DNA from 3 places in the Lysinibacillus sp. fkY74-1 genome. Region 1 is predicted to be linked to each of the others. Evidence: riboswitches for the same ligand, from Rfam matches in the RefSeq annotation. Region 1 holds a riboswitch; each other region holds the start of a gene.
What was found. A riboswitch is a leader RNA that binds a small molecule or an ion and turns the genes downstream of it on or off. The one in region 1 is predicted to bind cobalamin.

Region 1 (4,257 bases):
TCGTGTAACTCAAGAGTCGCATGGTTTTTTAACAAGAGATGGGATAAAGCCACAAGAATTTAAGAATATAGCTAGTAAAGAAATAAAATCTTACCCATCTATATCTATGTTAGATCAAACAATTATCGAGATAACTAAAAATGATAAAAGCGGTTTATTTCTTGTCAAAACTTCGGAAAATAAATCATATATGTCTGCAAAAGTATTGTTAGCTACTGGAATACAAGAGGAGTTTCCCCTCCCGCAAATCAGACAATATTATGGTAAAAGCTTGTTTAGCTGTCCTTATTGCGATGGTTGGGAGCTGAGAGACAAGCCATTGGCTATCATAGCAGAAAAAGAGGAGCATATTAAACATATGACCAAATTGGTTTTTAATTGGTCACAGGATTTAATCGTTTTTACGAATGGTCATCAACTTTCCGATAACGTTCAAAGTGAATTTGAACGTAAAAAAATTAAACTGTATACAGAATGTGTAAAAAACTTGCATGGGGAAGATAGTAACTTAATTAGTATTGAATTAGAAACAGGTGAACATATTTTAAGAAGTGGTGGATTTGTCGTACCTAATTTTTATCGTCCAAATAAATTTGCTAAACAGCTAAATTGCCAAGTTGATGAAAATGGGATAATTATTACTGATGGTGCTGGACGAACAACAGCGGCTGGAATATATGTTGCAGGTGAAACGGAAAAGGGGGGTGCCTCTTCTTTAATGATCGCTGCTGCGGAAGGTTTTAAGACAGCCTCTAGTATAAATTTGGATATGACAATAGATAGGTTTTAAGTAAAAGGTTAGCTGATGAGTATAGAAAATTCATCAGCTATTTTTGTAAATAAAGGATAAAGTTAATATACCTAGTTGAGCGGACAGAGAAAGAACTTGGATATGTTATACTATGAATACAGAATAACTGGATAAAGGTACCTGATTATTATGAATAGTTGCAAAGGGACAAGTACAACGAAAAATCTGCAAAGATAGGATATATTGAGTATGATGAATGATTTACATCTTTCTCAAAGTGGGTTGACGATTATGTAGTTTTAGTCATAATTGCATCTTTACTATTATGGAAAGATGCCTTTTTTATGAATAAAATTTCAATTGGGCCTCCGTTATTAGGTAAATAAATGATCAGCATGTATCTTCCTATTTTTTTTTTAGTTATATTTTTATATGATTATGTTTTAGCTCTTTCGTTTAAGGTTATGTGAGAAAATATGAATAGTCTCAAATTGATGAACTTTTATTTCGCGATTTACTTTTTATATAAAGGATGGTACACTTAAAACTATTGAAAAACAATATATTGTGTTCGTTTTGTATAGGTACTACTATATGTAGTTTAATAGGGAAGTTCGGTACTATTCCGACGCTGTCCCCGCAACTGTAAAGCTGACGATGATTGTAACCACTGTGCATTCGCATGGGAAGGAAATCAGAGATTGAAGCAAAGCCAGGAGACCTGCCTTTATAAAACAAATTTATCATTTCTTCGGGGATTAAGAGATGGGAACGTCAGTATTTTTAGTATGTTAACGTTTCCATGTAAGCTATCTCTTTAGAAGAGGTAGCTTTTTTATTTTATGAAAAGAGGGATTACTATGAAACTTTATACGAAAACAATCTGTCCAAAATGCCTTTGGGTAAAATCCGAATTACAACGAGCAGGACTTGAAGCAGAAATTGTTAATATTGATCACGATGAACAAGCTAAACAAACAATTATTGATGCAGGTTTTTTAAGTGTGCCTGTTTTAGAGGTGGATGAAACATTTATAGGGGATGTTCAGGAAATTGTTTCTCGTATTGAGATGATTACACTATGATCGTTTACGCTAGTCGTACAGGAAATGTCCGCAATGTAGTATCTAAACTAAGGGCAGAATCTATTGAACTCTCAGAGGAATTAAGCTTGAATAAGCCTTATCTTTTAATTACATACACAGATGGTTTAGGCGACATTCCGGCAAAAGTGCAACGTTTCTTAGATAAAAACAGAGATTTTTGTAAAGGAGTAGTTGCTAGTGGCAACAGTAACTTTGGACATCATGTATTTGGCGCAGCAGGAGAGAAAATTGCTACTACCTATCATGTACCATTAGTGAGGAAATTAGATTTGCGCGGCAATCAAACAGATTATGAAGCTATACAAACGTTTTATGAAACGAGGGTAATGGGATGAAAACTTATTTAAAGCTTAATAATGACGTACTGAATCGTTATAGTACAACGGGGCTACTAGAGTTAGAAAAGGATCGTGAGGCTACGCGCCGCTACTTTTTAGAATATGTCAACGTACGTTTACGTTACTTTATAGATATAGAGGAAAAAATCCGCTATTTAGTTGATGAAGGCTACTACGAAAAAGCTTTTATCGACATGTACGAGATGGATTTTATTAAAAAGTTGTACAAAAAAGCGTATGATTATAATTTCCGTTTCCCATCATTTATGAGTGCTAGCAAATTTTATGACAGCTACGCTATGAAAAGTCGTGATGGAGAAGAAATCTTAGAAAAATATGAGGACCGGATTGTCATTATTGCCTTGTACTTGGCACAGGGGAACACGGTACTAGCAGAACGTTCTGTGGAAGCGATGATGGAAGCCTATCAACCTGCAACGCCTACTGCATTAAATAGTGGGAAGAAAGCTCGTGGCGAATTAGTAAGTTGCTTTAAATTATCCATGGATGACTCCATGAATAGCATCGCTGAAAATATTGGTTATTGTTTAGAGCTATCACGTCTAGGTGGAGGGGTCGGGGTCAACTTAACGGATTTACGTCCTTTAGGTGATCCAATTAAAGAAATACTAAATCGTGCAAGTGGTGTGATTCCAGTGGCGAAACTATTAGAAAATTCTTTTAGTTATTCTAATCAGCTTGGTCAGCGTAATGGCTCAGGAGTTGTTTACCTAAATATTTTCCATGCAGATATAGAGAATTTTATTTCATCAAAAAAACCAAATGCTGATGATAAAATTCGCCTCGCAACACTATCAACAGGTATTATTATACCAAGTATTTTCTTCGAACTGATGAAGCGTGATAAAGATATAGTGTTATTTAGTCCATATGATATTTTTAAAGTATATGGTAAACGAATGTCGGAAATTTCAATTTCTGACATGTACTATGAACTACTAGATAATCCTAAAATCCGTAAAATTAAACGTTTGAATGCGCGTAGACTCTATACAGAGGTAAAAAAAGCTCAATTCGAATCCGGTTATCCCTTTGAAATTTTTGATGATAATGTTAATGACGTACATCCACTAAAAAATATCGGTCGCGTAAAAATGTCAAACTTATGTACTGAAATCTTGCAAGTTCAAGAAACTAGTGTTATCACAGATCAAGATCAACCTAACGAATATGGGTTAGATGTGTCGTGTAATTTAGGGTCAATTGATATCCACGCAGCGAGTAAAGTAAATGATTTTGAAGCATTAATCGATACAGCTATGCACTTATTAACAAATGTATCCCAAATGACGCACATCAAAAATGTTCCGTCGGTCGCAAAAGCCAATCAATTAATGCACTCAGTAGGTCTAGGGTGTATGAATCTCCATGGACATCTTGTTACGGAGGGAATTATGTATGGCTCGAAAGATTCTATTCATTTCATGGACCGCTTTATGGAAGCAATGAACTATTATTCTCTAAAATCATCGATGGAAATGGCTAAAGAAAAAGCAGAAACGTTCTATCGATTTGAAGATAGCGACTATGCTTCAGGTATCTATTTTGATCAATATGTAAATAAGACTGAAGAAGAGCTTTCACCTGCTGTATTAAAAGCACTCGGAAACATTCCAATCATTACTAGTAAAATGTGGGAATTATTAAAGCAAGATGTTATGCAATATGGCTTATTCCATTCATATCGTTTAGCTATAGCACCAACTGGTAGTATATCGTACATTCGTAGCTGTACGGCCTCCATCTCTCCATGTACAGAACGTGTAGAGGTTCGTGATTATGCAGATAGTCGAACAATTTATCCAATGCCACATTTAACAAATGAAAACAGTCATCTATATGTAGAGGCATATGATGTTGATCCTTATGATTTAATTGATTTATACGCAGCTTCCCAAAAACATGTTGACCAAGGTATTTCAATGACTCTTTATGTCACTGATAATTGGACAACAGAACAACTAGCTAAAGTATACATTTATGCATGGGTTAAAGGGATTAAGTCCGTTTACTATGTTCGTCAACGATTACAAAGCTTAGA
Region 2 (4,257 bases), 1.5 Mb from region 1:
TCTGCATAGGCATAAGACAAATTAGTCAGTTGAAAATAATATGCTGTCATGAGAAGTATCCTCCATATACGATAAGGAATAAAAAAATAGCCATCATGCCGAGCCAGTTTTTTTTATTATAGACGGCCGTTTCGTGCCAATAAACCGTTTCACCGCCACGTGCCTGCATGGCATTGTTAAGCTCTCGACTACGCTGAAACATTTCAATAAACAACGCTGTAATCAGCATAGACATCGAACGTAACCATTGCATGGGTGAATGATGGCCAAGGCGGGCTTGCTGGGCTAAATGAATTTTTTGCATGCTTTCGAAAAAAATAAAAATAAAACGATAGGTGAGTTCTACTAACTCAACTAATAAAGGAGGGAGCCTCCATTGGCGAAGCACATAACAAATCTCTTGTACAGATGTTGTTAAAATTAAAAAATATAAGCAGCTTATACTGCCGAGTACGATAAAGAATAGCTGCTGTGCGGTAGCGATACTGGCTCTCCCAATAAAAATTGTCCAGCTCATATACGTAAATGATCCCATATGGGCTGGTAATACATGCGTTGCTGGCGCTATCGAAATTAGGATGGAGATGAGACTTGTGAATAAGAAAAATCCTGGTAGTAATAATAGCTTCGCATAGTATTTTAGTGGGATTTTCGCACCCCAAATGATAAAAGCACTCATTACAAAAAATGTAATGAGTGAAAGTCGTTCCTCTCTCATAATAAGCGTGAATAAAAGTAGTCCTAATGAAAATATCATTTTTTCTAGAGGATGAACGTACGCTAGCTTATTGAGATACGCATACTTATCAATGAGTAACATCATTCTTAACCTTCTTTATGTTTGCCACGCATATAGCCGATAAAGTAGCCGATAAAACCAGCACCAATAGCTGCTTGTAGCACGAATAATAAGCTTTCAATTTCACCACTGGGCGGTTCCCATAAACTATCAAACCATGGCTCATACTCTGCATTAATCTCTCCAATGGCAGCTTCGGCTTCACCATCAGCTCCGCCAAATTCTGCTCCCTTTTGGACGAAGAGCGGGATAATGGCCAATAGCACTACAATCGCTAATAGTAATAAATTTCGTTTCATATTAGTGCGCCTCCTTTGTAGAGAAAACACGTAAAGACTTTAATTCGCTAATATTATATTTTTTCAAGAAGTTCATGACAATAACTGTTAATATCCCTTCACTCACAGCTAACGGGATTTGTGTTAAGGCAAAAATACTTGCGAACTTTGTAAATGAAGCCATAAAGCCACCGACTTCAGATGGGAAGGCAAGTGCTAATTGAATAGAAGTCACCACATATGTACCTAAATCCCCAAGCATAGCCGCAAAGAAAATAGCTAATGAAAACGATAACCCCATTTTTTGCGCCCCTTTAAATACAAAGTAGACGATAAACGGACCTACGATAGCCATCGAAAATGCATTAGCCCCTAATGTTGTGATTCCACCATGTGCTAAAAGTAAAGATTGAAATAATAAAACAATTGTCCCGATGACACTCATCGCTAACGGTCCAAATAAGACTGTTCCGAGACCTACCCCTGTTGGATGTGAACAGCTCCCTGTAACTGAAGGGATTTTTAAGGCTGATAGAACAAAGGCAAATGCACCAGACAGTCCCAGAATCATTTTTGTTTCTGGGTTTTCTTCGATTGTTTTACGAATAGAGCGCAATCCTAAAATAATAAATGGGACGGAGATTACCCACCAAAAAATAGCCCATTCGATTGGTAAAAAACCTTCCATGATATGCATGGCGAAGGCACGTTTTGGCACCATTAAAAAAGCCAATACAAAATAACTAAGTTTCCACCAAGACAGCTTCAATTTTCTTCCTCCAAACTATAAATAGATTTTTAGAATGTAGCGTGCGTAATAAAAAAAGCACTTTTCCGTTGTTGGAAAAGTGCATAGCTAAAAAAGCAAATAACATTCTCATCTGCTAAGCCGCACACCTATCCTCGTAGGATGAAACGATCACATATTTTCGGCAGGTCTCCTGGCTCTAGTTCAACACTTTATAGGTCTTCCCATCCATTGGACAGTGACATTTTCTATAAAGCTCCCTATTACAGTGGCGGGACCGCGCCGGACTTGAACCGGCTTCCCTTTTAAGTAAAATGACGAGCATTTTACACCAAAAATAGTAAGTTGTGAGATTTCACGACAAAGTGTACCACGAATTTCCATAAATATGCTATACTTTTTTATAAAAATTTTGAAATAGACTATCAATTTCGAAAATTCTGATTACTAAGGATTTTGAGAATAAAAGGGAACAACCCCAATTTTAAATAACCAAAAATTCTCTGATAAAATTGATAAATTTGTCATGAATTTTTAAAGAAATATTGAAATTTTAAAATAATAAGATATGATTAAGACAGTTTTCTATTAAATATACAATTAAAAATTTCATATAAAACGTCGATAAGTGCTCGAAAAACTCGAGATAATAGGGAAATTGGTGAAAGTCCAATACAGCCCCCGCTACTGTAATAGCTGATGAAATCGCAATGCCACCTGTGCAAACTAGGGAAGGTGCGACAGTAAAATGAAGCTTAAGTCAGGAAACCTGCTTATCAGATTGTGCATGCAAACTTTTCGGAGGGAGAAGTTGAAGCAAAAGCGAGGATCTGTCTTTCAGTCTATTCGTTTTTATTTGGCTTCTACAAACCTTTACTCTTCGGGAGAGTAAAGGTTTTTCTTTTTCCAAAAGCAAAAGAGGGGAGACATAAAATGACAACGTGGAATTTAGAGGGGATGAAAACACATCTCTTTATTTGCAATGGCAGTAGCTGTATGAACAAGGATGGAGAAGAAATTACCCAAGCTATACGGGACGAAATACAGCGAAACGCACTAGATAAAGAAATACATACGACAAGAACACGCTGTAATGGACGATGTAAGGATGCTTGTGTGGTTATTGCTTACCCCCAGGGGAATTGGTACCGTGTACCATCAACGGAGCATGCTAGAACACTTGTACAGGATTTGCATCATGAATCCTTACATAGCGATCATGTTTATACACTTCGGGAAGGGACATTGCAGCGAACAGCGCAAACGACAGCCATTAAAGGGATTGAAAAGGTGAAAGAGGGGTAAAAACATGGCGCAAAAAGGGAAAATTTTCGTAGTAGGCTTTGGACCTGGAGACTTTAAGCATATTACAACACGTGCAGTAGAGGCTTTACAACAAAGTGATATGATCATAGGCTATAAAACCTATGTTGAGCTGATTCAAGATTTAGTGAGTGCAAAATCTATTGTCAGTACAGGCATGACAGAAGAAGTGTCCCGTGCTCAGGAGGCAGTTCGTCAAGCAGAGGCAGGAAGTATAGTTTCGGTCATTTCGAGTGGAGATGCGGGCGTTTATGGTATGGCGGGATTAGTGTATGAAGTTTTAATTGAGCTAGGCTGGACAGAGGCAACTGGTATTGAAGTCGAGATTGTCCCGGGTATTTCAGCCATCAATTCATGTGCTAGTTTACTTGGTGCACCGATTATGCATGATGCTTGTACCATTAGTTTAAGTGACCACCTCACTCCGTGGAATTTAATTGCGAAGCGTGTGGAAGCTGCAGCAATGGCCGATTTTGTCATTGCTCTATACAATCCTAAAAGCGGTCGCCGTACAAGACAAATTGTCGAAGCACAGCGAATTCTTTTAGAATATCGTTCACCTGACACTCCAGTAGGGCTTGTGAAAAGTGCCTATCGAGAACGTCAAGAAGTGACGATGACCACATTGGCAGACATGTTGGAACATGATATCGGTATGCTGACAACCGTCATTATCGGAAACTCATCTACGTTTTTCTATGATAATAAAATGATTACGCCACGTGGCTACCAACGTAAATATACACTTGGCGAGGAAAAGCAGCCATTACGTCCACATCAGCGTTTACGGGAAGAAAATGAGCCATGGGCGATGAATCAAGAGACAGGAACAGCACGCAATGACTTTGCGGCAGACCCCAATGCAGGGCGAATGAATAAACCCAGTGTAGCCGTTATGCCAAAGCCGAAAAAAACGGCACTTGAAATGGCTACAGCGGCACTTGCAATGGTAAAGGGAACAAATGCTATCAAGGTTACTCCAAAGCTTGTACAACAAAAAATAGAATCCATTTTTGAATTAGCAGTGAGCCCTGGAGTGGCCAATAAATTTTTTACACCACAGCAAATGATGACGTTAGCAGAGGTCGTAGGCGAAGATGGATCGATGG
Region 3 (4,257 bases), 810 kb from region 1:
TCCGCATTAAATGAAAAATCTAAATCCTCTGCTTGATCTGCTAAGTACGTAAGATAGTTGCCATCGGGCGACCATGTACTCAGATGGCAATGCTTGTTCCCTTCTGTCATTTGCTCTAAGTCACCAGATTTTAAATCGACAATAGCGATGTGGGTATGCTGGTCCATATCCGTAAATCCACCAGCATCTGATTTATGTTTCATCTTATCGATTTCTAGCGGCTTTAGTTCTTTTTCTTCTTTCTTGTCATCTTCAGCTTTATCTAGAATAGTTTCATCTTTACCGAGCATAACGGAAAAGGCAATTTTCTCTCCACATGGAGACCAGACAGGCGTTGACGCACCGTTTTTACAATACGTTACTTGTTTTGCCTCCCCACCTGTTTTCGAAAGCACAAAAATTTGCGGCTTGCCTGACCTTGTAGAAGAAAAAGCAATTTGACTGCCATCTGGCGACCACACAGGAGAGCTTGTCCGATAGTCACCATATGTCCATTGCTGAGGACGTTTGTCTTTTAAATTTATATAAAACAAATTAGATATATAGTCCTTTTTCTTCTCATCAATACGTGTCTCTACATAAACTACCTCAGTCCCATCAGGTGAGAGCTGTGGATCTGCCACTGATTTCAAGCGATAAAGATCCTCTGGTTGAATCCCTTGTTTAGATGTCATGTTCTTGCTCCTTTGTATTGTCATTTTCTATGCTCTACTACAATATTTCGACACCCTAAGTATTATTCCTGCTACTCGATCGATTTTTTTACTAGTTCCCAATAAGCATTCGATTTTGTTCTGCGATAAAACTTATAAAAAGGTTCATTGGAACGAGCTTGGTCCTGATAAAGACGAATGATTTGTAGCAAAAAATCTTCAATATGGTCGATCCTTACTCTCTTTGCAAAGAGAGTACCCGCCTGTGCTTTCGTCCCCATAGGAATGGCTCCTAGATAAACATCAAAGCTCTCATGCTGATAGACCAAACCGATGTCATCATATGTGGGATTATAACAGGCGGATGCACAGCCATTCACATTGACTCGCATTCTTGCAGGCACGGTTATACCATCCAACGCCTGATAGAGCTGTTCTGTTTGAGGAACTGCTTCCATTTTTTCACCGTCACAAAAATCACATGCTTTCATAACAATATGAGGCCCTGACGATGCAACAAACAGTCCAGCCTCCTGTAAGGCACGGGTAGCTTCAGTTAATTCACTAGAGGGAATCGATAATAATATGCTATAGGAAGCCGAGTATTTAATGGCTCCCTTCTCTCCTACAATTTCTGCTATTTTTTGAAATTGGGCTGGTGTGTAATGCTTATTGATAATGCCAGGGCTTACTGCTAATCGCGAAAATCCACCTTGCTGATTAAGGGTCTCAAATGTTTTATCTGGTATGTTTTGACGAAATGCGTTCAATAGTTATCGCTCCTTAAGAAAAAGGAGCTAGCACTTTGCTAGCTCGAAATTTTTAAAAGTTTTCTGGGTAGAAGCCCTTAGCTAAAATTTGAATGGCCTCTGCTGCACGGACCCCTTCAGATGCCGCTGAAAGTGGAAGGATGACAAAGCGATCATTTTTGACTGCTTCCATTTCCTTCAAGGCTGGATCATTTTTTAAGAAATTTATCTTTTGTTCAGCCGTTGTTTCACCATAATTAATTATGACAACCACCTCTGGATTGCGATCTACTGCATCTTCCTTCGACACGGTTGTCCACCCTGACTCCACATCTCCAAAGATATTTTGACCGCCAGCGATTGTCACCAGCTCATTCATAAAGTTTTGGCCAGCTGTGAATACATCTTTTTCACCACTGTCAAAGACTAGAACACGTAAATTTTCTCTATCTTTTGGTAATTTAGCTTGAACTTCTTCGACATCTTTTGTCATTTGTTCAATGAATGCTTCGCCGCGATCTTCCACGCGGAATATTTCTGCAATATGACGAATATCAGTGAAAATATCCTCTAATGTTGGCTTTGTCATATTAGAAGCTGTATGTAAATACGTATGAATTCCTAATTCCTCAAGCTCCTCTGGTGTTCCTACACCTTTTTCACCAAAGCCACTTTTCCAGCCTGCATACAAGAAATCTGCCCCGGCATCAATGACTTGCTCCTTCGTTGGGTATTGATCTGAAAGAACAGGAACTTTATCGTAGGCTGCTTGAAGCGGCTCGTAGATTTCGTCATCTAAATAAGCAGTCCCTACCATGGAATCCTCTAGCCCTAATGCAAGCATAATTTCTGTTACATGCTGATTTAAGCTAATTGCCTTTGTAGGTGCTTCCTTATAGGTTTGGGTAGTTCCATTATTTTTAATGATTACCTCAGTCGTTGTCGCCTCAGACGGTTCAACTTTTTCAGTTTGCGTTGCTGATTCAGGCTTGTCCTTTGTACCACACGCTCCTAAAACTGCGATGAGCGCGATGAGCATGACCAGCCATATACTTCTCCATTTTTTCATGTCCTTTTCTCCTTTGTTGTCATAAATATAGAAAGAAATCAGAGACTTCTTTGCTACCAGGATCATTGGAAGGGCATAAAAAAACCCTCTTGTCGCCAAGAGAGTAGCATAGTGAAAAAACGGTATAGTTACCTTTATCACTATCCCCATCCTCGTGGTTCTTAGTTAGCATACACATACTGGCAGGTATCCTGGCTTAGGTTCATCATCTATACACCTTCCCATAGTTAAACTACAGTGGCATCCTGTATAGACTCCCCATTTACAGTTGCGGGACAGCATCGGAATTACACCGATTTCCCTTTTAAGCAAAATGACAAATGCCATTTGCACCAATATGTTTTATTCATTCTATTGATAGACTAGCAGTTCATGAGTTAATTCGCAATCAGAGTAAATTGCAAAATCTGCAATCATCATTATATTAGCACTATTTCGACAAAAAGACGAATCATTTTACAAGAATTATTTGTGCTAGTATTCTGATACAATGAGAACATAGCCACCTATAGAAACGAGGATTTAGTATGTACAAGACGATTGGGGTTCTTGCTCATGTTGATGCAGGAAAAACAACCTTTTCTGAGCAAATGCTTTATCATACCAATAGTATTCAAGCGCGGGGGCGTGTCGATCATCAGGATGCCTATTTAGATAATCATGAGCTTGAGCGTAAACGTGGCATTACAATATTTGCCGAGCAAGGTCGCATGACTATCGGCGACGATACATATACGCTGATCGATACACCAGGGCATGTCGATTTCTCCCCTGAGATGGAGCGTGCCATTCGTGTCATGGATTATGCCATCATTATTATTAGTGCTGTAGAGGGTATACAGGGTCATACAGAAACTGTATGGCAGCTTTTACGGAACTATCATGTCCCTACATTCTTTTTTATTAATAAAATAGATCGTGACGGAGCAGATGTGAGAGCTGTTATGACTCAGCTGCATAAGGATTTCTCAGAACATGTAATCCTCATAGATGAACCACTGCAGGAAAACTATGTTTCAAGCACGATTATGGAATGGCTGGCAGAGCGTGATGAAGAACTGCTAGATAACTTTTTGAATGAAACATTGGAACATCGCCAATGCATGACTAGACTACAAACGATGATTAAAAATGAGGATGCCTTTCCTTGTTTTATAGGTTCTGCGTTGAAGGATGAAGGCATTGAGGAATTTATTGCTCAACTTCCATTCCTAACGGGTACTCACTTCGAGCCAGAAGCACCTTTTCAAGGAGAGGTCTTTAAAATACGCCATGATGGACATCAACGTTTAACGTTCATCAAGGCCCTTACAGGCAAGTTACATGTTCGGGATGAATTTACATTTGGAGATATCACAGAAAAAGTAACAGAAATTCGCCTATATAACGGCAGTCGATTTGAAACTGTTCAGCAAGTTGAGGCTGGTGAAATCTTCGCTGTTAAAGGGCTCAGTCAGGCAAATATTGGGGATCGAATTGGCAGTAAATTGCTATCACTGCCCTATGAGCTTGTCCCTACATTACAGGCAAAAGTTCAATATGAGGGTGAGCAACATATAAAAGAAGTATTAAGGATTTTCCGTTTACTAGAGGCCGAGGAGCCGTCATTGCGTGTCGTGTGGCAGGAAAAATTTCAGGAAATCCATGTGCACATAATGGGTGTCATTCAGTTAGAAGTCCTGATTGACGTGTTATTGAAACGTTTTGCATTACACATTTCTTTTGGAGAGCCGCAAATATTATATATGGAGACAATTGGGACAACCGTTACAGGCTACGGTCATTT

Region 2: linked by a shared signal. The riboswitch ahead of ACE1MS_RS13900 ((2Fe-2S) ferredoxin domain-containing protein) and the one ahead of ACE1MS_RS06320 (glutaredoxin family protein) in region 1 are both predicted to bind cobalamin.
Region 3: linked by a shared signal. The riboswitch ahead of ACE1MS_RS10465 (ABC transporter substrate-binding protein) and the one ahead of ACE1MS_RS06320 (glutaredoxin family protein) in region 1 are both predicted to bind cobalamin.

What each region holds. Positions count from the first base shown of each region.
Region 1 covers NZ_CP170173.1:1,345,566-1,349,822, forward strand. The annotation lists gene ACE1MS_RS06315 (NAD(P)/FAD-dependent oxidoreductase) at 1-790, shown strand, start outside; cobalamin riboswitch at 1,317-1,494, shown strand; gene ACE1MS_RS06320 (glutaredoxin family protein) at 1,612-1,836, shown strand; gene nrdI (class Ib ribonucleoside-diphosphate reductase assembly flavoprotein NrdI) at 1,833-2,192, shown strand; gene nrdE (class 1b ribonucleoside-diphosphate reductase subunit alpha) at 2,189-4,257, shown strand, end outside.
Region 2 covers NZ_CP170173.1:2,835,782-2,840,038, reverse strand. The annotation lists gene ACE1MS_RS13920 (energy-coupling factor ABC transporter ATP-binding protein) at 1-50, opposite strand, end outside; gene cbiQ (cobalt ECF transporter T component CbiQ) at 47-823, opposite strand; gene ACE1MS_RS13910 (energy-coupling factor ABC transporter substrate-binding protein) at 826-1,098, opposite strand; gene ACE1MS_RS13905 (energy-coupling factor ABC transporter permease) at 1,100-1,846, opposite strand; cobalamin riboswitch at 1,992-2,176, opposite strand; cobalamin riboswitch at 2,435-2,616, shown strand; gene ACE1MS_RS13900 ((2Fe-2S) ferredoxin domain-containing protein) at 2,759-3,130, shown strand; gene cobJ (precorrin-3B C(17)-methyltransferase) at 3,135-4,257, shown strand, end outside.
Region 3 covers NZ_CP170173.1:2,154,905-2,159,161, reverse strand. The annotation lists gene ACE1MS_RS10475 (S9 family peptidase) at 1-674, opposite strand, end outside; gene ACE1MS_RS10470 (precorrin-3B methylase) at 746-1,423, opposite strand; gene ACE1MS_RS10465 (ABC transporter substrate-binding protein) at 1,476-2,471, opposite strand; cobalamin riboswitch at 2,636-2,823, opposite strand; gene ACE1MS_RS10460 (GTP-binding protein) at 2,999-4,257, shown strand, end outside.